3 regions of the Terribacillus saccharophilus genome follow, and region 3 is predicted to be linked to each of the others. Evidence: riboswitches for the same ligand, from Rfam matches in the RefSeq annotation. Region 3 holds a riboswitch; each other region holds the start of a gene.

Region 1 (8,236 bases), 370 kb from region 3:
TTGGAGAAAACGTGCTTCATCAATACATCGCGTTCACGGACGCCTTTCGCTCGTGCTGTTTTTGTATAATCCTGGTTCACGGAATCCAGCATGCTGTCCCGCAGCATTCGGGCAATGATGCCGATTTCTACTAATGCCAGTACGAAAGCAGGCAGCAGCAAATGATAAATCCATGGACCAAATCCTTCAGCAAGCGGCATATATCCGGCGACCGGGAAGATCGGGAATGTTACACCAAAAACAAGCACAAGCAAAATCGCAAGCCAGAATTCCGGTATGGATACACCAAGAAGGGAAGCGTTAGTAAATAACGGATCAAGTATCGTTTTACGCAAGGATACAATCAGGATTGCCAGCGGAATGGAGATGACCAAAATAAAGAGCAGGGACAATACCATCAAGCTAATCGTTGGTCCAAAATTGCCAAAAATCAGCTCCGTAACTGGCTGGGCAGAATAGACACTCGTTCCTAAATCGCCGGTCATAACTTGTTTGATCCAATCGAAGAACTGGATATACAAAGGCTCATTTAAACCAAGCTGTTTCTCTAGCTGTGCAATGGCTTCCGGTGAAGCGTCTTCTCCAAGGATGATAAAGGCTGGATTTCCGGGTGTCAGGTGAACGAGCAGGAATACAATGATGCTGACAACGAGCATAACCGGTATGACAGATAACAGTCTTCGGATCGTGTAACTAAGCACATGTGTCACTCCTTTATTTAGAAATGGAAGAAAATCGCCAGCGGTAACGCAGGCGATTTTCTCGGGGCATTACTGTGATTTCCATGTATTCCAGAAGCGAGGACCATACCAATCATCATAATCCTGCAAATTGGAAGTGCGTGCATCGAGCGTAGAAAGATTGCTTACTTTCTCAAACGGAAGCTCGTCATAAATCGTCTTGTTCAGCTCAGCGAGGATCTCTTGCTGGGCGGCTTCATCTTCTGCTTCCCCCCATTGTGTGATAAGCTCCTGCCAGCGTTCGCTGTTGTACCAGCCGCTGCTGTTGGAATCCTGGCTTACTACACCAGCTTGGTTTGGCGAGAAGAATGGAGACCAGCCGACTACGACCATATCCCAGTTAGAGCCATCGCTCCATTTTTCCAGGTAAGTTGCCCATTCATAGGACTCCAGTTCGACGTTGAAGCCAACTGCTTCAAGCTGCTGTTCTGCGATTTCGGCAATTTTCTTATACTCTGCATGATCATTAGAGAAGATGATTTTTACTGGCTGACCGTCATAGGAGCTGTCTTCAAGCAGCTTTTTAGCTTCATCCTGATTAAAAGCTTCGAAGTTGTCGATGTTTTGATCCGAGTAAAGAGCGGTCTGATCTGGGGTGAACAAGGCACCATCTAGATTATAAAATTCGCTGTTGCCGTAAGTTGCTTTGGCGATTGCTTCTTTATCCAGTGCAGCATGCAGTGCTTCTCTGACCTTGATATCATCGAAAGGTGCTTCTGATTTATCCGGTGTAATGACAGAGTAGCCATTACTGGAGATAGCTGGTTCAACATTTGGTGTCGTATCAACTACATCATATAAATCAAGCGGGATCGATTGTACATAATCATATAGATCTGTTTTAAGTCCATTGAGCATGACTTGCGGATCCTTTACGATCTTGAAATGAATCGTATCCAGGTATGCGGTTTTCTTACCTGTCAAACCGCCCCAGTCTTCTTCTTCACGAGATTGATAGTCATCGAATTTGGAAAGGACAATTTCATTCCCGCGCTTCCAGGAATCAAATTTGAATGGACCTGTACCGATAAGCTGCTCGTTTGTCAGCGGCTGCTCACCTGCTGCTTCAGCAATGTCAGCTGGAATGATGACAGCTGATGCTTTTGGTGCAGACATATCAGTAAGCAAAGCGGTATACGGATCGTTGAGCGTAATGACCAATGTCAGGTTATCTGTTGCTTCGACTGAATCAACATGTGTTGCAGCGATCTTACCGACAGAGGAGACCTTCAGCCAGCGGTCGATTGATGCTTTTGCGTCTTCAGCTGTTACGTCTTGCCCGTTATGGAATTTCAGTCCGTCACGAAGCGTGATCGTATAGGTTTTTTTATCATCACTGACGGTATGATCGTCAGCAAGCAAAGGGCGTACTTGATAATCATGATCTATTGCAAATAAACCTTCGTAAATATGCCAGCCAATTTTTCTAGTAGCACTTTCTCCGGAATACATCCAGTCAAGCGTATCGGGATCAGCTGTCATGGCAACATTTAGGTCACCGCCTTCAACGGGATCTCCGCCGCTTGCACCGGAACTGCTGCTGGAATTGCTGGAGCACCCGAATAGGGCAATAGTGGCCATCAAGCCGAATAATATAAGTGCAAACTTCTTATTCAATATACTTCCTCCTTAGCTTCCCAATAACGAGAATACAATTTTCGTAAATGCTTTTTCCGTGATAAGCAAAGCTCGCTCATCGATGTCGAACTTAGGATGATGATGTGGATAATGTGTGGCAGTATCCTCATTGCGGGAGCCAACTTTAAAGAAGCTTCCGGGTTTCTCCTGTAAATAATAAGCGAAGTCTTCAGCGCCCATCCCAGTTTCAAGCGGAATAACCTGTTCTTCACCGAATTCTTCGGCAAACAGACGCTGCAGAAGTGCGGTTTCTTCCGGGTGGTTGTAAAGAGCAGGATAGCCGTGCAGATAATCAATTGAATAGGTTGCGCCGAATCCAGTTGCAATACCGTCTACAATGGACTCTATCTGTTTTCTCACCTGCTGGCGGATATCAGCATTAAACGTCCGGACTGTTCCTTCCAATCTGGCGGTATCCGGAATAACATTGAATGCTTGGCCAGACTGGAACACACCAAGTGTCACAACTGCTGATTCCAGAGGGTTGACTCTGCGGCTGACAATCTTCTGCAATGCGCTGACAATATCACTGCCGATGACAATTGGATCGACAGCTTCATGTGGAGCTGCGCCATGACCGCCTTTTCCTTGGATGGTGATCGCAAATTTATCAACTGCTGCCATCTTGAAGCCTTCGCCAACACCGATCTTTCCGATAGGAGCAGCCGAATTAAGGTGGGCACCGTAAACATAGTCCACACCATCAAGTGCACCATCTTCAATCATTGCTTTCGCGCCGCCTGGAGGAACTTCCTCAGCTGGCTGGAACAGGAAGACCACTTTACCTTTCAGGCTTTCCTTGTGCTTGATCAATGTTTTAGCAGTTCCGAGCAAGGCGGCTGTATGACCGTCATGACCGCAAGCATGCATGACGCCAGATGTCTTGGATCGATACGCAGTCTCTTTTTCATCTTCAATCGGTAGCGCGTCGAAATCGGCTCGCAGAGCAATCGTTGGGCCTGCTGTCTTTCCTGCAAGTGTAGCGACGATGCCATAACCGCCGATGTTTGTCTGGATATCTTCATAACCGAAGCTGCGCAGTTTATCAGCGATAAAACGGGCTGTCTCTGTTTCCTGGAAACTCAATTCGGGATGCTGGTGCAAATATCGTCTCCACTCAACCACTTCAGCGAAATTGTCTTCTAGTTCCGTATGTACTTCTGCTATTCTCTGCTTGATCTGTTCCATTTCCAACCTCCTGTAATAATCTTGATATTTCCAATGGATATAATCGGAATTGATGCTAAAAAAAGACCCTCTTCCAGACAGAAGAGGGTCTTTTAAAGATTTTCCGCTCTTCTTATCTGCAGTGTTATACACCTGGAATTAGCACAGTACTGCACCTTGCAGCCTGTTGCTTTGGTTTCGTTGGGCCATTCCCTCCACCAATCTCGATAAGAAATATTAGTTGTAAGGAAAAGGATAGACCGAAAAGTTCTGGGTGTCAATCCTATTTTTTGTCACTTTTTTTCCTAATGAGCTGTACTATGCTAAAAATTACATCAGAAAAAGATTCATTTGGCAGAAAATTTTAAATAATGCTTGACTGTATATTTTTGTGTGTTAACATAGCTTTAATATAAAAATTAAATAGAAATTTTCTTATCAAGAGAGACGGAGGGAATTGGCCCGATGATGTCTCAGCAACCAGTCTGAGAAAGACACGGTGCTAAATCCAAAAGGTATCCGCCTTAAAGATAAGAAGCTGATTCGGTCATGACTGAACCTTCTTCCTTTTTGGGGAGAAGGTTCTTTTTTTGTTTAAGAGAAGGGTGAGAAGCGGTATGGGAAATAGTTTGGAAACAACATTCGTGCAGTTAGGAAATCGCAGTGACGGAATAACAGGAGCAGTGAATCCGCCAGTGTATCTGTCCACTGCTTATGCACATGGAGGAATCGGCGAATCTACCGGGTATGATTATTCACGGACGAAGAATCCTACTCGTTCTGTCCTGGAAGAAGGTTTTGCAATGCTGGAAAAAGGCGATCGAGCTTTTGCATGCAGCTCAGGCATGGCAGCAATTCAGCTTGTATTATCCCTTTTTCGTTCAGGCGATTCACTGCTAGTGCCAGAGGATATTTATGGAGGCACCTATCGACTGTTTGATTTCTATTCAGATGCATATGACGTATCGCCGGTATATGCGCCATTTCATTCCGTTGAAGAGACTGCAGCATTGATAACGGAAGATACAAAAGCAATTTTCCTTGAAACACCGACAAACCCGCTCATGCAGGAAATCGATATTGCTGCATATGCGCAATTAGCAAAAGATCATAACCTGCTGTTGATTGTTGATAATACGTTTCTGACGCCTTATTTCCAACAGCCGATAACAGAAGGGGCAGATATTGTCATCCATAGTGCGACGAAATATATCGGCGGCCACAATGATGTTTTAGCCGGTCTTGTAGTGAGTAAGGGCTGTGAATTATCAGATCGATTAGCAGTATTGCATAACGGCACGGGTGCTGTCTTGTCACCGCTCGATTCCTGGTTACTCATCCGCGGCTTGAAGACGCTGCCGCTACGAATGCGGCAGCACCAAGCAAATGCACAGCATATTGCAAATTACCTGGCAGAGGAGTCAAAGGTGAAGGATGTCTTGTATACAGGCAAAGGTGGAATGCTTTCGTTCCGTGTGCAGGACAGCAGCTGGGTCGATACATTCCTTCGCAGCCTAAACATCATCACGTTTGCAGAAAGCCTTGGTGGGGTGGAGAGCTTTATAACGTATCCGACAACACAGACACATGCGGACATTCCTATTGAGGAGAGGGAAGCCAGAGGAATTTGTGATTGTCTGCTTCGCTTCTCGGTCGGAATTGAAGAAGCAGAGGATTTGATTGGTGATTTACAGCAAGCATTCGCCAAACTGGATTAGGAGGTCATCATATGGAAGAACAACATGCAGAAACGACGTGTATACGGGGATCATACAAAGAGCAACGTACAGGAGCGGTCAATGTGCCGATTTATCTATCGTCTACCTTCCACCAGGAAAGCTTTGATGATTTTGGTCCATTTGATTACAGTCGTTCTGGCAATCCGACACGAAAAGCACTGGAGCAAAAGGCCGCTGAATTGGAGTCCGGCACAGATGCTTTAGCATTTTCATCTGGCATGGCAGCAATATCCTCAGCGTTCATGCTGCTGTCGGCAGGTGATCATGTCATTGTGACTGTGGATGTATATGGTGGAACGTATCGTTTTGTGACAGAAATCCTTCCAAAATTCCAGATTAGTCATTCCTTTGTAGACTTAACAGATTTGGATGCTGTTGAAGCAGCTGTACGACCAAATACGAAGGTCATTTACCTGGAAACACCGTCTAATCCCTGCTTAAAGGTGACAGACATCCGGGCAGTTGTCCGGATAGCAAAGCAGAACGATTGTTTAACTTTCTTGGACAACACCTTTTTGACTCCGCTGTATCAGCAGCCATTGGCATTTGGTGTGGATGTGGTCATTCACAGTGCAACCAAGTTTCTGTCAGGTCATAGTGATATTATCGCTGGGCTGCTGATTACAAAGGATACGGAATTGGGAGAACGACTGGCTTTTATTCAGAACACGTTTGGTGCAATTCTTGGTGCCCAAGATAGCTATTTGCTGCTTCAAGGAATAAAGACCTTAGGTGCAAGATTGCGTCAGTCATCGGAATCGGCGGAGAGAATAGCTTTATTCCTGCTGCATCACCCGCTTGTGGAAGATGTCTTCTACCCTGGCTTGCCCACCCATAACGGACATGACATACATACCGGGCAGGCCAGTGGAAATGGAGCAGTACTATCGTTCGCTCTGCCGAGCAGGGAGCACGCCAAGATTTTTGTGGAACAGCTTCGCATCCCTATCTTTGCCGTCAGTCTAGGCGCAGTTGAATCCATTCTTTCGTATCCAGCAACGATGTCACATGCTGCTATGCCGGAAGCAGAGCGTAAGAAACGAGGTATATCAGATGGACTCTTGCGGTTATCTGTCGGGCTGGAGCATGTGGAGGATCTCATTGGAGATCTGCAGCAGGCCTTAAAGGCTGCTGGACGAGTAACAGAAAAAGTAGAAAACTAAAATGGGAGAGATGAACATGACAACGAAAACTAAAACGGCACCATTCAGAGCAGATCACGTAGGGAGCTTACTTCGTCCAGATGTACTGCACAAAGCAAGACAGCAATTCAAAGAAGGACAAATCAGTAAACAAGATCTTCGCGGAATTGAAACGTCAGAAATTAAAAGAATCGTAGACAAACAGATTGAAGTCGGTTTGGAGCTCGTAACAGACGGAGAATTCAGAAGAAGATTCTGGCATACAGATTTTTTGGAGCATCTTAATGGCATCACGGGCTATGTTCCAGACACCGGCTATCTGTTCAAAGGTGAAGAGACAGAACGGTATAACATTAAGAATACCGGCAAAGTTTCATTCAATCCTGACCATCCATTCTTGGAGGACTATAAGGTATTCCAAGACATCGTCGCAGGAAGGGCGGTAGCTAAACAGACAATTCCTAGTCCGAACCAGCTTTTCCATACAGATATTCGCGATCATTCGATTTATCCAGATATCGAGGATTTTGCGGCTGACGTAATCCAGGCATACAAAGATGCCATCCAAGCTTTCTATGATCTGGGAGTGCGTTATTTGCAGCTGGATGATGTCTATATTGCAACGCTGTCGTCACCTGATGCGAAATTCGATGGAGAGCATTCCCGGGAATTCCTGATCGATTTGGCACGCCGAGTAATCAATGGTGTATTGGAAGGAAAACCAGAAGACCTTACTGTGACGACGCATCTCTGTCGAGGAAACTACCGCTCCACTTATATGTTCGGAGGAAGCTATGATCTGATTGCCCAAGATCTATTAGCGAAAGAGAAAGTGGACGGCTTCTTCCTAGAATATGATGATGAGCGTTCCGGCACATTTGAACCGCTTCAATATATCCCGCAGGACGGTCCAAGAGTCGTGCTGGGCGTTGTAACTTCGAAGTTCGGTGAATTGGAAGATAAGGATGCTGTTATCAGCCGTATTGATGAAGCAGCAAAATATATCCCGCTTGACCAAATTTGTTTAAGCCCCCAATGCGGATTTGCTTCTACACATCATGGCAATAAACTGACAGAAGAAGAGCAATGGGAAAAACTGCGCTTTATCGTTGATGTGTCGAAGACAGTTTGGCCAGAAGAGTAATAAAAAAGCCGTCAATACTGACGGCTTTTTGTTTATTCTATATCCTTAATACGCTTCGCTGGATTACCGGCAACAATCGTATTTGATGGTACATCTTTCGTTACAACAGAACCAGCTGCCACAATGGAATTATCCCCGATTGTAACGCCGGCAAGTATCGTACAGCCTCCGCCGATCCAAACATCATTACCTATTGTAATCGGAATAGCATAACCGTCTTTTGTCCTGTCAACAGGCTGTATGGAGTGACCAGCTGTATAAATCCCGACATTAGGTCCAATCATGCAATTATCTCCAACAGTGACCTTTGCCATATCAAGCACCGTGAAGTTGAATCCAGCATAAAAGTTTTCCCCTACTTCAATGTTATATCCTAAGTCACAATGAAAATTATGCTCAATGGAAAGCTGCTGACCGCATCTTCCGAGCAACTCCCTTAAAAGTTCTTCCTTCTTAGTTTCTTCATCTGGGGAACAGGAATTGAATGCATGAGTCAACATAGCAGCACGTTTTGTTTTTTGTTTAAGGTCGGGAGTACCTCTTACATATGTTATTTTTTCTTTGTTTTCCACAACAATTCACCTAGCTTTTTGAATTTTTATCTATCTTATCATACTGCCCAGAATGGATGCTTGCGATTAATAAAGATGAAAGAGCCATTGGTTG
Region 2 (8,236 bases), 1.5 Mb from region 3:
AGTTCCTTTGCTTTGATTTCATGGATTTTCACTTTGAAGACTGCTTCTTTACCAGCAAGTTCCGCAGCATGATATTCTTCAGGGAATGTCACAGTGATATCGGACTCACTACCGGATTCTTTACCTACAAGCTGTTCTTCGAATCCTGGGATGAAGCTGCCAGAACCGATTTCCAAAGAGTGGTTTTCTGCTTTGCCGCCTTCGAATGCTTCGCCATCAACGAAACCTTCGAAATCGATTACGACTGTGTCGCCTTCTGCTGCAGATCCTTCTTCTTTAACAACCAATTCAGCTTGTCTGTTGCGAAGTGCGTCGATTTCTTTTTCAACATCTTCGTCTGTTACAGTAGTGTCTTCTGCTTCTACTTCAAGACCTTTGTAGTCGCCAAGCTCAACTTCTGGTTTGATAGCTACAGTAGCTTTGAAGATAAGTTCTTTACCTTGTTCGATCTGCTCAAGATCTACATCCGGCTGTGCAACAGGCTCGATGCCAGTTTCTTCAACAGCGTTCATGTATGCTCCTGGAAGAACAATATCAATTGCATCCTGATACAAAGATTCTACACCGAAGCGTTGTTCGAAGATTTTACGTGGTACTCTTCCTTTACGGAAACCTGGTACCTGAACTTGTTTAACTACTTTTTGAAACGCTTGGTCAAGCGCTCCGTCCAATTCCTCAGGAGATAGGGTAATTGTTAAAATTCCCTCGTTCTTGCCTTCTGTTCTTTCGAATTTTGCTGACATAATATTCCCTCCAACATCTATCGTTTGTTTCATGTTAATCGTTCTCAATTCTAGCATAATATAAGTTATTAACTAGTACTGGTTTACAACCATCTTATTATAACATATTCATAGTCGCTTTCAACACTAACGATACGAACTATGTCATTCCTCGGCGACAGTCAGATATTTCGCTTCTAATGTAATGATCTCTTCCATCATGGAAGCGATTCTCTGCGCTTCTTCCTCAGTAACAGCAGGCTGATCGATTTGAAGATAACTGCTTGCCAGCTTCTGCAGTGCAGCAGCCAAAACAGTACCGTCTTCTTCCGTAGGCACCATTGGGTATCTAACATACATATAACGATGCAAAAGCTTGTACACCAAGTCGTATAGTGATGGATTCTGCTGCTCAAGAAGATGCAAATGCTGCAGTACCTGTTTCATCCCTTCCGATTCTTCAACTGTTGTCAGGTTCTCCGGGACAACTGTCATAGTTTCTTTCATCTTATGTATTGTGACTGGGAATTCGATTTCTTGCTTCACGAGCCATTCCAGTACAGCTGTCTGTACAACGGGATCGGCTTCCTCATCAAGAAGGTATGCTTCCATCTTCTGTACATGCGGACTGACATCAAGAGAATGGCATTTTTGGATGAGCTGCCATTGCAAGCTGGCATCCTTACTCTTGCGTGCTTTTTCGAAATTATGTATAAGCTGATCTGCAGTTGTCTGGCTCTTATCTTCGGCCATTTTACGACTTACCTTCTGCAGCTGGTCAAACGATGTCTTAAGCGGCGTCGGTATTTTCTCAGTTGCATACACCTCATCCAGCAGTTCTACTACTTCATCGTAGCGTCCGAGCTGGAACAGCAGCGTTAAATGAATATGTAAGTATTGCAGATAATCCTTATCCTTGGCAGCCAACAGCTGCAAGGACATTTCCTCCGCCTCTTCATGCCTGCCCAGCTCCATTAGACATATTAGGCGCCCAGTCAGAATTTCCGGCTGACGGTATCCATAATCCAGAAGCTGTTCAAACTTCCCTATAGCATCGGTGTAGTTCTTCTCCTGCAGCTCCTTCATCCCTTCCCGCTCCAGCCGCGTCTTCAGACCCGGGAACAGGACAACATTATTCTCTTTATCCATCGGCAACATCCTCATTAGATTTTCAGTTAGAGACCTGGTAACAGCTATACCCTTAAATGTAACAAAGAAAACGCAGATTGCAACTTTAAAATGGCAAAAAGCTGTGAATCCATGCATTCACAGCCTTATAATACTATTCCCTACTTTTCCTGGTGATCCTCAGAGCGGGGTCTTCTGAAAGGTACGACATTTTCCCTGTGGAAATGTGCATCATCGTCGCCTTCCTCTTCTTCATCTAGAAAATCGAATAATCGCTTCTGCATATCTCCAAGTTCCGAGGTCATGCTGCTTTCATTTGCTTCCAAATCATAGATATTGCGCTTGATCTGAAGGTAAAACTCCTTCAAGGGCTTATCTGTATATTGGCTTAGAAGCCGATCCGATATTGTATACTCTTGCTGCAGTTCCAGATCGTAGATGCGGACCATGAAGTATTTCCCGAAAGGTACGGATCCGATAAACCGATAACGCTTCGTCTCATCTATATACATAGGCCACCTCCAAGAAAAGTGTAGCATGTATCGACATCTATATGCATATTTTCTCCATAATATACAGAAAACTTACATTTACTTAATCATGCACACTAGTATCGGAGTGACTACCGAGAAAGTGTGGTTTCTTTATCGATTAGACTGTTTATTGTACCTGTAACAAAAACGCCTCTCCCCGGATAGGATTCCACATGATTGTCACGCAAGCATGCGCCACTTATAGGTGAATGCTCATCGCCTTTCAACCTTATTGCTGAAGCATAATTACCGCCGCCTCTGATGGCGTTCTGCACGATGAGGAAATTTCTGATTGGATTGCTGCGCCCTGTAGGACGGTTTCTACTATCTGTGTCATTTCTGCCGTCCACATTATTTGGATGAATAGCAATCCCACCACCGCACGATTCCATCCGATTATTATATAAAACAACATCCCGCCATGAATAAGCCCGTACAGCCCACTGGAGAGTTTCACTCATTACATTGTCTGAAATAAATATGCGTTCATGCCATCTATCTGCAGTAGCGGAGTGCGAACCAACAGCCCTTCCCCAGCTTCCTTTCGTTTCAGATGGACCGAAGTTATTGTGATGAATCCAAATATCCTGACAAGTTGTTTGATCGAATACAGAGCCTCCCCAAGGGAAAACTCTGCGTGCTTTGGCTAAATCCAACTGAATTGCCTCACTATAAGCGCGCTCTCCATTACGATCATCATAACCAAGAAACTTGCAATGCCGCACTTCGATATTACGCATGGCATTCAGTTCAATCGCGTGTCCGCCACCGTGCTCTACCAGCTGCAGCTGTTCAATAATCACATTTTCCGCATGCGCTAATACAAAGCTAGTACCGCCACGGTAAGCAGGGAAATTCGCATCCCATGTCCCGCCTCGAATAATTAGATTGCCATTGCCACGATATGCACGCATTCGATTCCGCCTGCGTAAATTCAGCAGCATCGGTCCATGATGCTTTTTTCGGAATATAGAATTATCATCCGCCTCAAAGAATGTGTTTGGCTTGAGACGCAATGGTCGACGCAATATGTAAAGTCCTGGCGGAAAGACAATATGTAAGCCTTTTTTGCGATCAGCTAGGTTCAGCAGCTGCTGAATACCCTTCGCATCATCATGTCTTCCATCAGCTCTGATTAGCGGATGATCTGTTGCTACTATTGTATATGCTGACTTTAACTTTTCATTTAAATGATTGCTAGTTCGACTTATATCTCGCAGCGTTTCCGCTAGTTCGTTGAATACTGCTGGCAACTTCTGTTCCTTCTCCATCATGCCGCCTCCTATCAGTGAGTATTTTACCCATTATCCGATTTGGAGAGCCTTTAATCATATTGCGTTACTTTTAAGGCAAGACAGCAAAAGAACGAACAGGAAATCCTGACGCTTTTCCTGCTTTCGGTACGATATTAAAGATGAACGCCCCTTTTGCTGGCAGCTGATCAAGATTCGTCAACAGCTCAACTTGGTAGGAATCTTGTTCCAACACATAATATTCACCAATCAGAGCGCCATTTTTTTGAAAATCGACCGCTGCATCAGTATCAAACGTCTCATGCCCTACTGCCTTAATATCTCGTTCTTCATATAGAAACTTTAGACTTTCCAGTGACCAGCCAGGAGAATGACTGCTTCCCTGTTCATCTTTATTATCCATCTGCTCCTGATTTGGCCAGCGTTTGCTCCAATCTGTCCTTAAGGCTACGAAAGTGCCCGGTTCAATCTTGCCATGCACTGACTCAAACGCCTGAATATCTTCTACAGACAATGCATAATCATGATCGGCAGCAGCTTCCTTAGATTTATCAATCACAACAAGCGGTAACACCAATTCTTTCAGCTCCAGCTCTTCTAAGTATCGTGTCTCACGCACAAAGTGAATCGGTGCATCCAGATGCGTTCCGTATTGCCCCGGGAAAGTAAAACTCTGAGCGAAGAACCCATCATCATGCGAGAATAGTGTTTCGAACTTTGCAGAATTAAAAGCTGAAAAACGCGGAGACTCTGGTCCAAAGGTGTGCGTCAGATCCACCCATTTCTTTTCTCTTAAAACATCCAATGCTTTACTCAACTCGTTTGACATACACAATCACCTCATATTAATAGTGTAAAAAACAAAAAACCTCTCCTAAATAAGAAGAGGTTCGCTACTTTTATGTAGTCCGGTTCTTATCTAGTCTGGAATTAGCACAGTACAAACAGTCTGTTGCTGAAGCTTCATAGGGCCAGTCCCTCCGCCTCTCTGGATAAGAGAATATTCTGTTAACTATCATTATATAGTAAAATCGCTTTTCAGTTCAAGAAAATAAAGCACAAGACATTGAATCTTGCTAATGTAATCCTCTCGTCAACTTCTTTGGTGTTCAAAACAAAAAACCTTACCTTTAAAACGAATATGATTATCCTCGCAGTAAGCCTTTACCTTTCTAGAAACTTCTATATTACAGGTGAAACATTTCGCTTTCGCTTCAGACTGAGCAGCTGATGCCTCTCTATATTTTTTTTGTTTCAATGAATCAATATGCTCTGATCTAATCTTTGGATCCGTTATGTTATTTTTGCTCAATATACGATACATGGATAAGACGTCTTCATCAGTGTATCTTGGAGAATTGGCTTGCACTCTTAACACATTCATTTTTCTACTTATGTACTCCGATAATTCCGTATCATAAACGATGAGATCATTCGATTGAATTTTTCTCAGATCTTCATTCACCTTAAACATACATCTTCTGGTAAACGAGACAATGGAAACGAAATTCGATTCTTCCTCTTCCGACAATATCGATTTTAATGCTTTAATATGTCCAAAATTTTGATGAAAAGGATTCATCATAGGAAATTTCCCATTCACACTCCACTTATCTCTATTTCGGTCGCCATAAATTGTCCCGGCGTAATTTTTCGTTTCAATTACGAATATTGCATAGGATGTAAATATGACATGATCAATTTGAGAATAACCAGATTTTGCGCGAGGATTAGGGAGTAAAACATCACTCAGATATCGGCTATTCTTGGGTAATTGATCAAGTTGAATGTTGATTTTGTACTCTCCAAGTTCTCCAATTCTGGTTGAAGTTATCATAGGTTTCTTTGCTTTTGGTACAGTTTTAGACTTTTCCGATTTTGCATTTGATTTCTTTGATTTAGATCTTTTACCAAACAACCTCTGCAACAATTTAATCAGCCTCTTTTCAAACCACGAATTAGAATATACATTTTTCAATAGGATAATCTTACCACAAATTAATGTAATACTATGATAGTGAATTAGATAAATCAAAACGAGGCTGGGCATAAGTGTTTTAACCATAAAAAAACCGAACAATATTGTAAATCTTCATAAGAAAATTTACATAAGTTCGGTAATTTTGATTAGTTATCCATCTTAGCGTAGGCAGAACACGGAGACTCCTACGGGAACAGCACGAGCTGAAGACCCCGCAGTGGTGAACTTTCCACGAGGAGGCTGAGGCCGTGCCCGTGGAAAGCGGAGTGTTCTGCCGAAGCGGCGCTCAAGAATAACATTCATTTTAAGTAATGAGAATTTAGTTATTTTCCAGCCTCGTTCCATCATTCATCTTACCCCATATAAACACTATCACACGTGCCAGCCTGCGGCTCATAAAAGCAATGATCTTTAAACTGACCTGCAAACGGCTGGCCATACCATGTTGGAGGGCATGGTGCATACGGATTAAAATACCAAAGCGCGTACGAAGCAGGCTGCTGTCTCCAGGACTTCAAGTTTCTTTCTGCCAACCTTCTTTCCTGTTCACGTGCTCGTTGATAAAAAATATTTCCTTTTTGAACAGCTTCGAATGAATAATTCCCGCCCTGTATTTGGAAAATGACGTCATTGATTGATCTTACATCCCCAAAATCTAAACAGTCAGCTACAGCACGGTTTACAATGACATTTCCTACAAACAGCATTCCTAGCTGTCCTTCCCCTTCTGCTTCTGCGCGCATCATTCTAGCCATCAAGTCAATGTCTGAGCTATTGTATTGTACTCTTGCCATGTTATCACCCCACATACAGCGTATGAAAAAAGCCCTCTTTCATGTCATTGTATTAGAGGAAAGCTTAGTCCTATGTATGCAAAATATATATTTTTCATTTTTCACAAGAAAAGCTCTTACTAAAGGTAAATACTGGGGTTTTATACTTGCAGAAGTAGCTATATAATGAAGATGTGAATTTATTCAGAAAAATAAAAATAATGATGAAATGAGGTCTTGTGAACATGGATAATAAAAAATGCCTTAAATGTGGTGCTAGTGAATTTGCTGAAGGTACAGATTTCATACCTATCAAACCGAACAAAATGGCTTTAAGTGGCGGAAATAAAATATATACTTTTTGCTTAGAATGTGGTGAAGTTGATTCAATACGTGTTGAAAATACAGCTATATTCAGAAAAAAATAGAAGAAGTTCAGTGTTAAGTAAAGCATTTGGGAAACCATTGCAATAAGGGTTTCCCATCTTTGTGATAAGACAAAATCAATTACGTTCTGTCGCAAAGTATGCTTCCAACCACGTATCAGCCATCAGTCTATTACCGGCATCGGTCATATGAACACCGTCTGTTGTCAAATCCGTTTTCTTTGTTTGCAAGAAGGCTGTATGTGTCGGGACGAGAGTAGCATCATACTTTGCGGCCAGTTCCCTGACAATGTCTACATACGGAATTAACATCTGATTTCCTTTTGATTCATTATTTTCTTCAATAATTGTCGGCTCCATAAGGAAAATCTCAGCACCCATATGTTTTGTTTCAGCGAGGAGATTAGAGAGGACTGCTTTGAACTCATCCGGATACACCTGGTCTATTTGAGGCTGATCCAGCTGTCTCCATACGTCATTGATTCCAATTGAGATTGATACTAAGACTGGCTTTAATGAGAGTACATCTTGTTCCCATCTAGCCGCTAAATCGGTGACACGGTTGCCTCCTACTCCCTTATTGAAGATATCTACATCTTTTTTCGGTACCAGTTCATCCTGAATCATTTTTACATAGCCATTACCTATGTCTCGAGGATCTTCAAATCTTCCACATTCGGTAATACTGTCTCCGATAAAAACCCATTTTTGACTCATCTAAATACCTCCTTTAAAATACCAGCCTGTTCACCTGTTTTTTATCCAGTCAGTAGGGCTGCATCCTTTACTTTTCTTAAAAATCTGACTGAAATATTGCGGATTATTTCCATAACCTAATTGCTCTGCTAGTTCAAAGACTTTAATATCCCTCTGTCTTCTCATAATTTCTATCGCTTTATCAATTCTGCATCTCAATACATAAGCAGAGAATTTCTCTCCTACTTCTTTCTTGAATAACTTCCCTAAGTAATCTGTGTTCATATATAAGATCTCATTGGCTATCCATTGCAATGACAAGTCCGGATTATCAATATTCTCTTTTATGCTATCTATTATTTTGTTAACGACTGCGGAGTATTTTACAGATGCTTCCGTTTGGCTGCTTATATTTTTCTCTTTATTCTCATCTGCAAGTTCTTGGACGACTTCCGCTAATGCTTCATGAATATCTTCTTCACTTGATGGTTTCAGCAAATAATGCTTCACACCAAAACGCATCGCTTTTTGTGCATATTCAAATTGGTTATATCCAGAAAGCAGTATCCATTTGATTAGAGGAGAGACTTTTCTTCCTTGTTCGATCAATCCCATTCCATCCAGACCTGGCATGGTGATATCAGTAATCACGATATCTGGGTTCTGCTCTTTAATAAAATCCAAAGCTTCCAGTCCATTTTTTGCGACACCATGTAAAACAGTTCCCTGCTGCTCCCATTCTACAATAGAAGATATTCCTTCCA
Region 3 (8,236 bases):
GCAGACAATCCGAGAAAATCGATTCCGAAAGCAATTCGTTCGGTCTTCTGGCGTATTCTGTTGTTCTACATCTTGGCTATCTTCATTATCGGGATGCTCATTCCTTATACAACAGAGAGTCTTGCAAGTGATGATGTCCGTCTAAGTCCGTTCACACTTGTGTTTGAAAAAGCTGGAATCGCGTTTGCAGCATCTGTTATGAACGCTGTTATCCTTACGGCTGTATTATCTGCCGGTAACTCCGGCATGTATGCCAGCACACGGATGCTTTGGAACTTGGCGAAAGAAGGGAAAGCACCAGCTTTCCTTGGTAAACTTAACAAAAACGGCGTGCCTGTAAACGCATTGATTGCTACAGCAGCAGTAGGCTGTGTTGCTTTCCTAACATCTTTCTTCGGAAATGGTGTTGTGTACACATGGTTGTTAAACGTGTCAGGTATGGCTGGCTTTATTGTATGGGTTGGTATTGCTGTTAGTCATTATCGATTCCGAAAAGCATATCTTGCTCAAGGAAATGACATCAAGGATTTGCCATACACAGCTAAATTCTATCCGATAGCGCCGATACTTGCCTTTGTGCTATGTATCATCGTCATTATCGGTCAGAGCTTCACTGCTTTCACTGCAGATGGAATTGAATGGGGCACTTTAATTGCTTCTTACATCGGTATTCCAGTCTTCCTGCTTTGCTGGCTCATTTTTAAAGTGAAAAAGAAAACGAAGGTGCACAAACTGGAGGAAGTTGATTTGACAACTCCGGCACATGAAACAGCACCAGAATAAGTAAAAGCTGCCGGGAGACCGGCAGCTTTTTTTATAAGAGATTCTTTATTGGGAAAATGTTAACTAACCTTAGTATTTGGGGTAATTTATAAGTAATGACGTAGATTTAACACGAAATAACTTCCAGCTTAATCCAAAGTAACAGTAAACGGAAATATGTGATATTTTTATGTATTTTTTTGTTTGATTTTATTACTAATTTCCTAATTTTCTTGTTTCTTTATTCTATTTACAAGTTATACTGAATTAGAGGTGAATATATGAAAATTGCAATTGTGACAGACAGTCTTACTAACTTGAGAGAAGAGGATTTACAGAGATATCCTTTTATATATTACGCGCATTTAAATGTTGTTGTAGATGATAAGTCTTATATTGATTTAAAAGAGATTACGAATGATCAGTTATTTCGTTTTATAGATGAGGGAGCTTCCTATTCTTCTTCCTTGCCGTCACCAGAAGTGTTTGTAACCCTATATGAAAAACTATTGGCAGAATATGATGCTATAATCAGTCTTCATTGTACAGAAAATGTAAGCGGTACCGTCAATTCCGCCCGTATAGCAAGGGATTCCATCGAAGGTGCAAAAGAAAAAATTACCGTCATCGATTCGAATACAGCTTCTATTGGAGTAGAAAATATCGTCATTAAAGTGTGTGAGCTCATGGAGCAAGGTAAGTCACTTGATGAACTATTAAAGGTAATTGAATATTACCGCACACATGGACAGCTGTACCTTACGATTAATGACCTGACAACGCTAGTACGTACTGGCCGCATTTCGAAAACAGCTTCAAGGATCGGAAACTTATTGCATATTAAACCAATTATCGGATTTGAGAATGTGAAATTAGAGGTTATGGGTAAGGTTCGTACTAAGAAACGTCTGTTAAAATGGATGCTGGAAAGATTACGACATGATATTGAGGAATCAGGAAAACAAGTTGTTCGTATTACACACGTGAATTCCATTGATCTTGCCACGGAGCTAAAGCATGCGATGGAAACATGCGGAGATAGAGTAGAAGTATTTATCAGCAATGAAATCAGTTCTGTCATGGCAATTCATTTTGGAAGAGGCGGAGTTGGAGCAAGCTGGATGCCTGCGAATTATTCTGTTTAGCAAACTGTTTGTGATATTAATCAATAGTATATATAAAACCCTCGAACAATTATATTGGTCGAGGGTTTTATTATGCTGTATGTAGCTTTTAGTATTAAGGCTGCTTTTCTGTACTCTTCAATATAACGAACCCTATCTTCGTGAAAAGATAGAGTGTAAAGATGATTATTAGAGTCCTGCCTATAACATCACCATCGGTCATGTCAAAGCTGCTTTGATACAATAAATGACTGTTAAAACAAAGATAAACTGCGATTAAAAGAGGAATGCTAATGAATAATACAGCAATGGCACGTTTGGCTTCCCAACTCATTATAATCAGCCCTTTCATATATGATCCTTTTCAATATTATAAAAAATCAGGTAAGTGATTCTTATACATGTTCAGAGCATTTTTGCTTATTTCTAAAGTGTGGATTGTCTTTGCATTGGGTGCAGCGTAGATAATAGGATAATCTATTTCACTATAATCTTCATTAATTCGGAATGCTAATTGCTCTTCGTCCAGATAAAATTCAGATTGTATGCCAGGTTTGTTTCCGCGTACGTCTAAACGGATCCACCTATTTAAGTCTTTCATAAAAACTCCATTTAAAGCATGAATGCAATAACCTTTGTCTGGTGTATCGAATAGGGTCAATCTTTGGTAGCAAAAGCCAGTAGGAATATCTAATGACCTTAACATAGCGGCAAACAAGTTAGACTTTGCATAACAAATACCTTCTTCATATGTAAGTACATCTGAAGCTTTGCAAGTCACCCGTGGGCTTTGAATATCCCATGAGTGCGCTATATTGTCACGGACGTAATTGAATACCACTCTGACTATGTCTGATTCGGACATTTGAAATGAAATCAGCTCACTTACCTTCTCCTTGATCAGAGGGTGTGAGAAGTCTATTACATCTGATTCCATTAAGTAGTCATCGTAAGAATGTTTCTCGGGTATTAAATTCAAAGTATCTCCCTCCCATAATACATATGTATAAATATACCAATAAAAGTAATCAAAGGATTCTTTAATTTTGATTGTTCTAAGTCATTCTTATATGCGCATATTAATGGTTGTCGAAAGCAATTTACATTTTTATTCTAATACTCAATTAATCCGAGTAACCCGATAAGGTATATTGACAATCTGCTCGCTGTCTGGTAAACTTTCTGAAAACTGTATATGTTTCTTATCTAGAGAGGTGGAGGGATATGGCCCTGTGAAACCTCAGCAGCAGGTCTGACAACAGATACTGTGCTAATTCCATCGGTTCATAGCCGGCAGATAAGATGAATAGAGGAAGCCTCTCGACGCATCTTGCACGAGAGGCTTTTGTATTTGTCCCGCTGCCTACAGAAAGGGGAAGGCAACATGTTTGAATTGATTCGGGAACTGTCTAAGTATAAAGGGTACAATCAGTCCTTTGTTTCACAGATCGTCGATAAGATTACACCGTTCGCGGATGAGATGCACTTTGACAGTCGGGGGAATCTTATTGTCCGTAAATATGGAGAAAAGTATTCGCCAAAAATCACTTTGCTTGCAGAGGTGAAGGAGGAAATTTACGTTGTATCATCCATTACAGAGTCAGGTTCTCTTGTAGCGGATGCGAATTATTTTTCCCTCACCTATGCTCAAGGCCAGACTGTTCAAGTCGAGACAAAGAATGGATTAGTGCAGGGCGTAATTATGGCAGGGGAAACAGGGCAGCATGCGGCTGTGATCGACATCGGCGCCAACTCGAAAAACGATGCGCGCGAGATGGGTGTTGAGCCTGGCAACCATGTTACGCTATATGATGATTTCCTGTATCTTGGTGACGAAGTGAGCGGAAGAGTCGTCGGAAAAGGATTGGATAATAAAGTGGCACCGGCAATTGCGATTAATCTACTGCAGCAATGGGATACAGCTGAAGGGGAAATCACTATTATCTTCTTTCCGTTTCATAACAAAAAGCAACTTACCTATCAGCTCGAAGGGGAAGCAGCCTTTTTCATCGGATCCGTCCCGCGTCAAAGAATAGCGCACAAAAGCCGAGGAGCCATCGAATTAGGAAGCGGAGTTGCCATCAAAGTGGCAGACAAAACGATTCCGATCAATCAGACATTAAAAAATCAGCTGGTCGATTTGGCCATAGCTCATGATATTCCATTTCAGCTGGAATTTTTATTTCGGCATCGCTATAAAAAGCTATCTACTAAAATTCCAGTCAGCGTCCTAAATATCCCGATAGAGCATCTTGATCAGACGACTCAGGTCGTGTCAGTAAAGGACTTGGAGGATACAAATCAGCTGATTCAGACTTATCTTTTACGAAGCAAAGAATTACAATTTTAGTTTGTGGTAAAATTCCCCATTCCTGTTTAATTTCCAGTATACTGAAGCTAACAGTATAGAGGAGGCGGTTCAGTATGAAAAAGACAAATGCAGCATACAAGTCGCAAAGCAGGAGTGTCACAGCAATCAGCTAAAGGGGAGCTTTTATTGAAGCAAGCACTATTGATTATTGACGCACAGCAAGCACTGGTTGAAGGCGGAGCAGGAGAGAGACCTGTTTATCGTAAAGAAAACTTGATTGAGCAAATAAATCTAGTGATCACGAAAGCAAAAAAAGCAGACGCCGCAATTCTATTCGTCCGTGATACAGATGTAGCAGAAGGGAAAGGTGCCGGATTTCAAATTCATCCGGGTATCCAAGTGCCAGAAAAAGCGCCTGTCTTTAACAAGCAGGCAACAAATGCTTTCTATGGAACAGGTTTGCTGGAACATGTAAAAGAAGAAGGTTTCACACATCTTGTCATCATGGGCTGTGAAACCCAGCATTGTATCGACACGGCGGTTCGTACTGCAACCGTACAAGGGATGGATGTAACACTCGTGGCAGATGGCCATTCCACAGCCGGCTCCGATGTTCTGACTGCAGAGCAAATCATTCAGCATCATAATCAGATTCTGCACGGTCACTATAACGTCGACCATTTCTCTGTTGTCCGGCAGGCTGAGGAAGATTTGTTTGTACCGACACATGATTCGTATCGTTGAGTTTAATATAGGACTTAAAAACAGATGATTTGCAGAGAGGGTTGATGTAGTGGGTTTTTGGTATTTACTACTACTTTTGATAGGTATCATTTTGTTTGTTATAGGAATCATGAAAAAAGGTGTTTCTGCAGCTGTTAAGGCAGTAATTTTGTTGTTTGTTATTGGAATCTTATTCATAGTGGTGTCAATAGTCTTATTGATGCCTGGTAGTTCCGATATTATTGCTGAACTTTTGAAAATGGAATAAGATTAACGGCTTTTGTTGAATAATGAAGATCGTCAATCTGGCGGTCTTTTTTTCCGTTCAAAAACTGACTAGCTGCAGAATGAAAAACGTAGTATTCGTCAACGGTGAATGTCTGACCGAAACGAAGTGAAGGGAATAATTGATAGGTGTATTTTAGAGAATGTAAGAAAGTACTGACTACGTTTTGTTAATATATTTAAATATTACCTTCTGAGAACAGAATAAATATCTGAATAATCAAATAAGTGTGTTATATGATCTCACAACATAGATGCATCCATCATGGTATTTCGACATAATTAACCCATAATCCGTCTTAAATACATCTTTTCAGGAGGTATTCTATTGGGCTTTGAAGCTTTACTAACGGAGATTAGCGGTTATTTATGGAGTGTACCAATGCTGATTTTCATCGCTGTGGTTGCTGGGGTTTATACAATTGCATCCGGGTTTCTGCAGGTAAGATATGTGAAGGACATGGTTGTGCACACGTTTACCGGGAAAAGTTCTGAATCAGGCGTTTCGCCCTTTCAATCGCTGGTTATTGCGCTTTCAGGCAGAGTTGGTACAGGGAATATAGCAGGGGTTGCGACTGCTATCGCAGCAGGAGGCCCTGGGGCTGTGTTCTGGATGTGGTTCATTGCTTTCTTTGGATCTGCGGCTGCTTTTGCGGAGTCGACGCTTGCGCAGATTTATAAAAAGAAAGTGGATGGCGAGTATCGCGGGGGACCAGCCTATTATGCGGAGAAAGGGCTTGGATGGAAATGGTATGGCTATATTTTTGCGGTGGTTGCAGCTGTGTCTACCTGTCTTTTAACACCAGGTGTGCAGGCAAATGCAATTGCTGACAGCATGAATAATGCATTCGGCATCGGACCAGTAATCACTGGGATTGCTTTGGTTGTTATCACAGGATACGTCATCTTTGGCGGTGTCCGCAGAATAGCCTTCTTGGCTTCATATGTTGTTCCAATCATGGCTTTATTTTATCTAATCGTTGCTGCTATTGTTATCTTCGCGAATATCGAACAGGTTCCAAGTACATTTGCGCTAATTTTCAGCAGTGCTTTCGGTGTTGACTCTGCATTTGGCGGTATGATTGGTGCAGCCATAAGCTGGGGAGTAAAACGCGGCTTATATTCCAATGAGGCAGGGCAGGGAACAGGAGCGCAGGCAGCGGCGGCTGCAGAAGTTTCCCACCCAGTAAAGCAGGGCTTGGTACAGTCCTTCTCAGTTTATATTGATACACTGCTTATTTGTACAGCAACTGCACTGATGATATTGATGACAGGTAATTATAGTGTAACAGATCCGGATGGCGGCTATATTGTCGACTATACAAATGGAATGGAAGCAGGTGCAGGCTATACGCAGGCAGCAGTAGATGGAGTGCTTGGCGGATTCGGATCGCCATTTGTGGCAATCTCTCTATTTCTCTTTGCCTTTACTACACTCGTTGCTTATTTCTATATTGCTGAGACGAATCTGTTTTATATCGTCAGGGGTAAATCAAGGAAGGTTTTCTCCAATATTTTAAAGGTATTATTCTTGGCGGCGATATTCTTCGGCACTGTACGCTCGGCAACCTTTACTTGGACACTAGCGGATATAGGACTTGGATTAATGGTTTGGGTAAACTTAATAGCTGTCATCCTGCTGTATAAACCGACGATGATCGCACTCAAGGATTATAAGGCACAAAGGAAGCAAGGGCTTGATCCCATATTCCGTCCTTCAAAAGTCAATATTGAAAATGCCGATTATTGGGTGGAACGTGAAGAGGAAGATGAAAAGCGTAGGAAGACAATGTAACGAAAACCTTTCCGCAGTCCCGGAAGGTATTGTGAAGCATTAAAATAAAATGAGAATATCCCTTTGAATCGGAGAACGAGGCATACACCTCGTTCTTTTCTTATGACAAGAAGCAATCGGATAAAGAAGAGCATTTGAAACAGCATTTCGCCCATGTTCACAAATCTGTAATAGGAATATTGCGAATTTGTGAAAACGTTCACAATGGTGCGCGCAATATCTTTTTTTCGCTTATACTACAAGTGTAGAAGGAACAGCGCTAATCCATCTCAATCTATTATGTGAAATGTTTAACAAACTATTTTCATGAATGGAGTGTTGAAGAAAATGATCATACAGTGGATTCGAAACAGTAAAGCAGCAGCGGGACTTTGGGCAGTTATCCGAATTTACCTTGGCTATAGCTGGTTAACAGGCGGACTGGGCAAACTGACAGGCGGCGGTTTTGATGCAAGTGGCTTCCTGCAAGGCGCAGTCGCACAAGCCGGCGGAGATCATCCAGCGGTGCAAGGCTGGTGGGCAGTCTTCCTGGAACAAGTCGCATTGCCAAACGCAGGGTTGTTCAGCTTCCTTGTTATGTGGGGAGAGATACTTGTAGGAATCGCACTTATACTCGGAGTCTTCACTAACTTCGCTGCTCTTATGGGAATAACAATGAACTTCGCTTTCTTGTTCAGTGGCACCGTCAGCACAAACGCCCAAATGGTCTTGCTAACTATCTTCTTACTTGTCGCAGGAGCTAATGCCGGACGATATGGACTGGATCGCTGGGTAATGCCTTATCTAAGAAATCACTATCCAAAACACACAACTAAAACACCGACGAAGCCGATTGCTTCTTAAATGATAATGATATAGAACCTACCGTTTTGTAGCGGTAGGTTTTTTTGTTATGTGTAAATGGAAATGAAACCCATTATTTATTGAATCGTACAGATAATATCAGTTACATTATTAGGAAAGGATTGAAAACATGATTATACTCTTGGATGTATTCAGTATTCTGATGCTGTCTTCCATTTCGGGCTCTTATTCTGAGGATGATACGCAGCACAATATCGAGAACTTGAAAAAGACAGATTGGTTCCAGCAGTATTTGAAGCAACAGCCGTATCGGGATTTGCTTATTTCTGATAAGGATGTGAGAAAAGTTATTGGGCGACTGAATAATAAGAAGCTGGCGAAGAATCCGCAAAGAGAAGCTTATCAGCGTATTGTCACAAAAGCATTGCAGCA

The links. Region 3 has a riboswitch for S-adenosylmethionine ahead of GZ22_RS02160 (hypothetical protein). Riboswitches for the same ligand answer to the same signal wherever they lie in the genome.
Region 1: it holds a riboswitch for S-adenosylmethionine, as region 3 does, so the genes downstream of both, GZ22_RS04040 (methionine biosynthesis PLP-dependent protein) here and GZ22_RS02160 (hypothetical protein) in region 3, are expected to answer to the same signal.
Region 2: it holds a riboswitch for S-adenosylmethionine, as region 3 does, so the genes downstream of both, GZ22_RS09910 (cyclase family protein) here and GZ22_RS02160 (hypothetical protein) in region 3, are expected to answer to the same signal.

What each region holds. Positions count from the first base shown of each region.
Region 1 covers NZ_CP008876.1:767,587-775,822, forward strand. The annotation lists gene GZ22_RS04025 (ABC transporter permease) at 1-701, opposite strand, end outside; gene GZ22_RS04030 (ABC transporter substrate-binding protein) at 771-2,357, opposite strand; gene GZ22_RS04035 (M20 metallopeptidase family protein) at 2,370-3,566, opposite strand; SAM riboswitch class I at 3,676-3,779, opposite strand; SAM riboswitch class I at 3,978-4,082, shown strand; gene GZ22_RS04040 (methionine biosynthesis PLP-dependent protein) at 4,163-5,263, shown strand; gene GZ22_RS04045 (aminotransferase class I/II-fold pyridoxal phosphate-dependent enzyme) at 5,275-6,447, shown strand; gene GZ22_RS04050 (5-methyltetrahydropteroyltriglutamate--homocysteine S-methyltransferase) at 6,464-7,570, shown strand; gene GZ22_RS04055 (sugar O-acetyltransferase) at 7,603-8,142, opposite strand.
Region 2 covers NZ_CP008876.1:1,947,556-1,955,791, forward strand. The annotation lists gene tig (trigger factor) at 1-743, opposite strand, end outside; gene GZ22_RS09895 (tetratricopeptide repeat protein) at 888-1,871, opposite strand; gene GZ22_RS09900 (hypothetical protein) at 2,012-2,362, opposite strand; gene GZ22_RS09905 (glycosyl hydrolase family 28-related protein) at 2,473-3,657, opposite strand; gene GZ22_RS09910 (cyclase family protein) at 3,728-4,465, opposite strand; SAM riboswitch class I at 4,549-4,635, opposite strand; gene GZ22_RS09915 (nuclease-related domain-containing protein) at 4,730-5,614, opposite strand; gene GZ22_RS09920 (cell wall hydrolase) at 5,971-6,411, opposite strand; gene GZ22_RS09925 (hypothetical protein) at 6,636-6,818, shown strand; gene GZ22_RS09930 (SGNH/GDSL hydrolase family protein) at 6,894-7,493, opposite strand; gene GZ22_RS09935 (response regulator transcription factor) at 7,524-8,236, opposite strand, start outside.
Region 3 covers NZ_CP008876.1:399,562-407,797, forward strand. The annotation lists gene GZ22_RS02140 (amino acid permease) at 1-783, shown strand, start outside; gene GZ22_RS02145 (DegV family protein) at 1,044-1,907, shown strand; gene GZ22_RS02155 (transglutaminase-like domain-containing protein) at 2,257-2,865, opposite strand; SAM riboswitch class I at 3,086-3,190, shown strand; gene GZ22_RS02160 (hypothetical protein) at 3,271-4,236, shown strand; gene GZ22_RS02165 (cysteine hydrolase family protein) at 4,384-4,941, shown strand; gene GZ22_RS02175 (alanine/glycine:cation symporter family protein) at 5,588-7,000, shown strand; gene GZ22_RS02180 (DoxX family protein) at 7,328-7,843, shown strand; gene GZ22_RS02185 (regulator of G-protein signaling domain-containing protein) at 7,974-8,236, shown strand, end outside.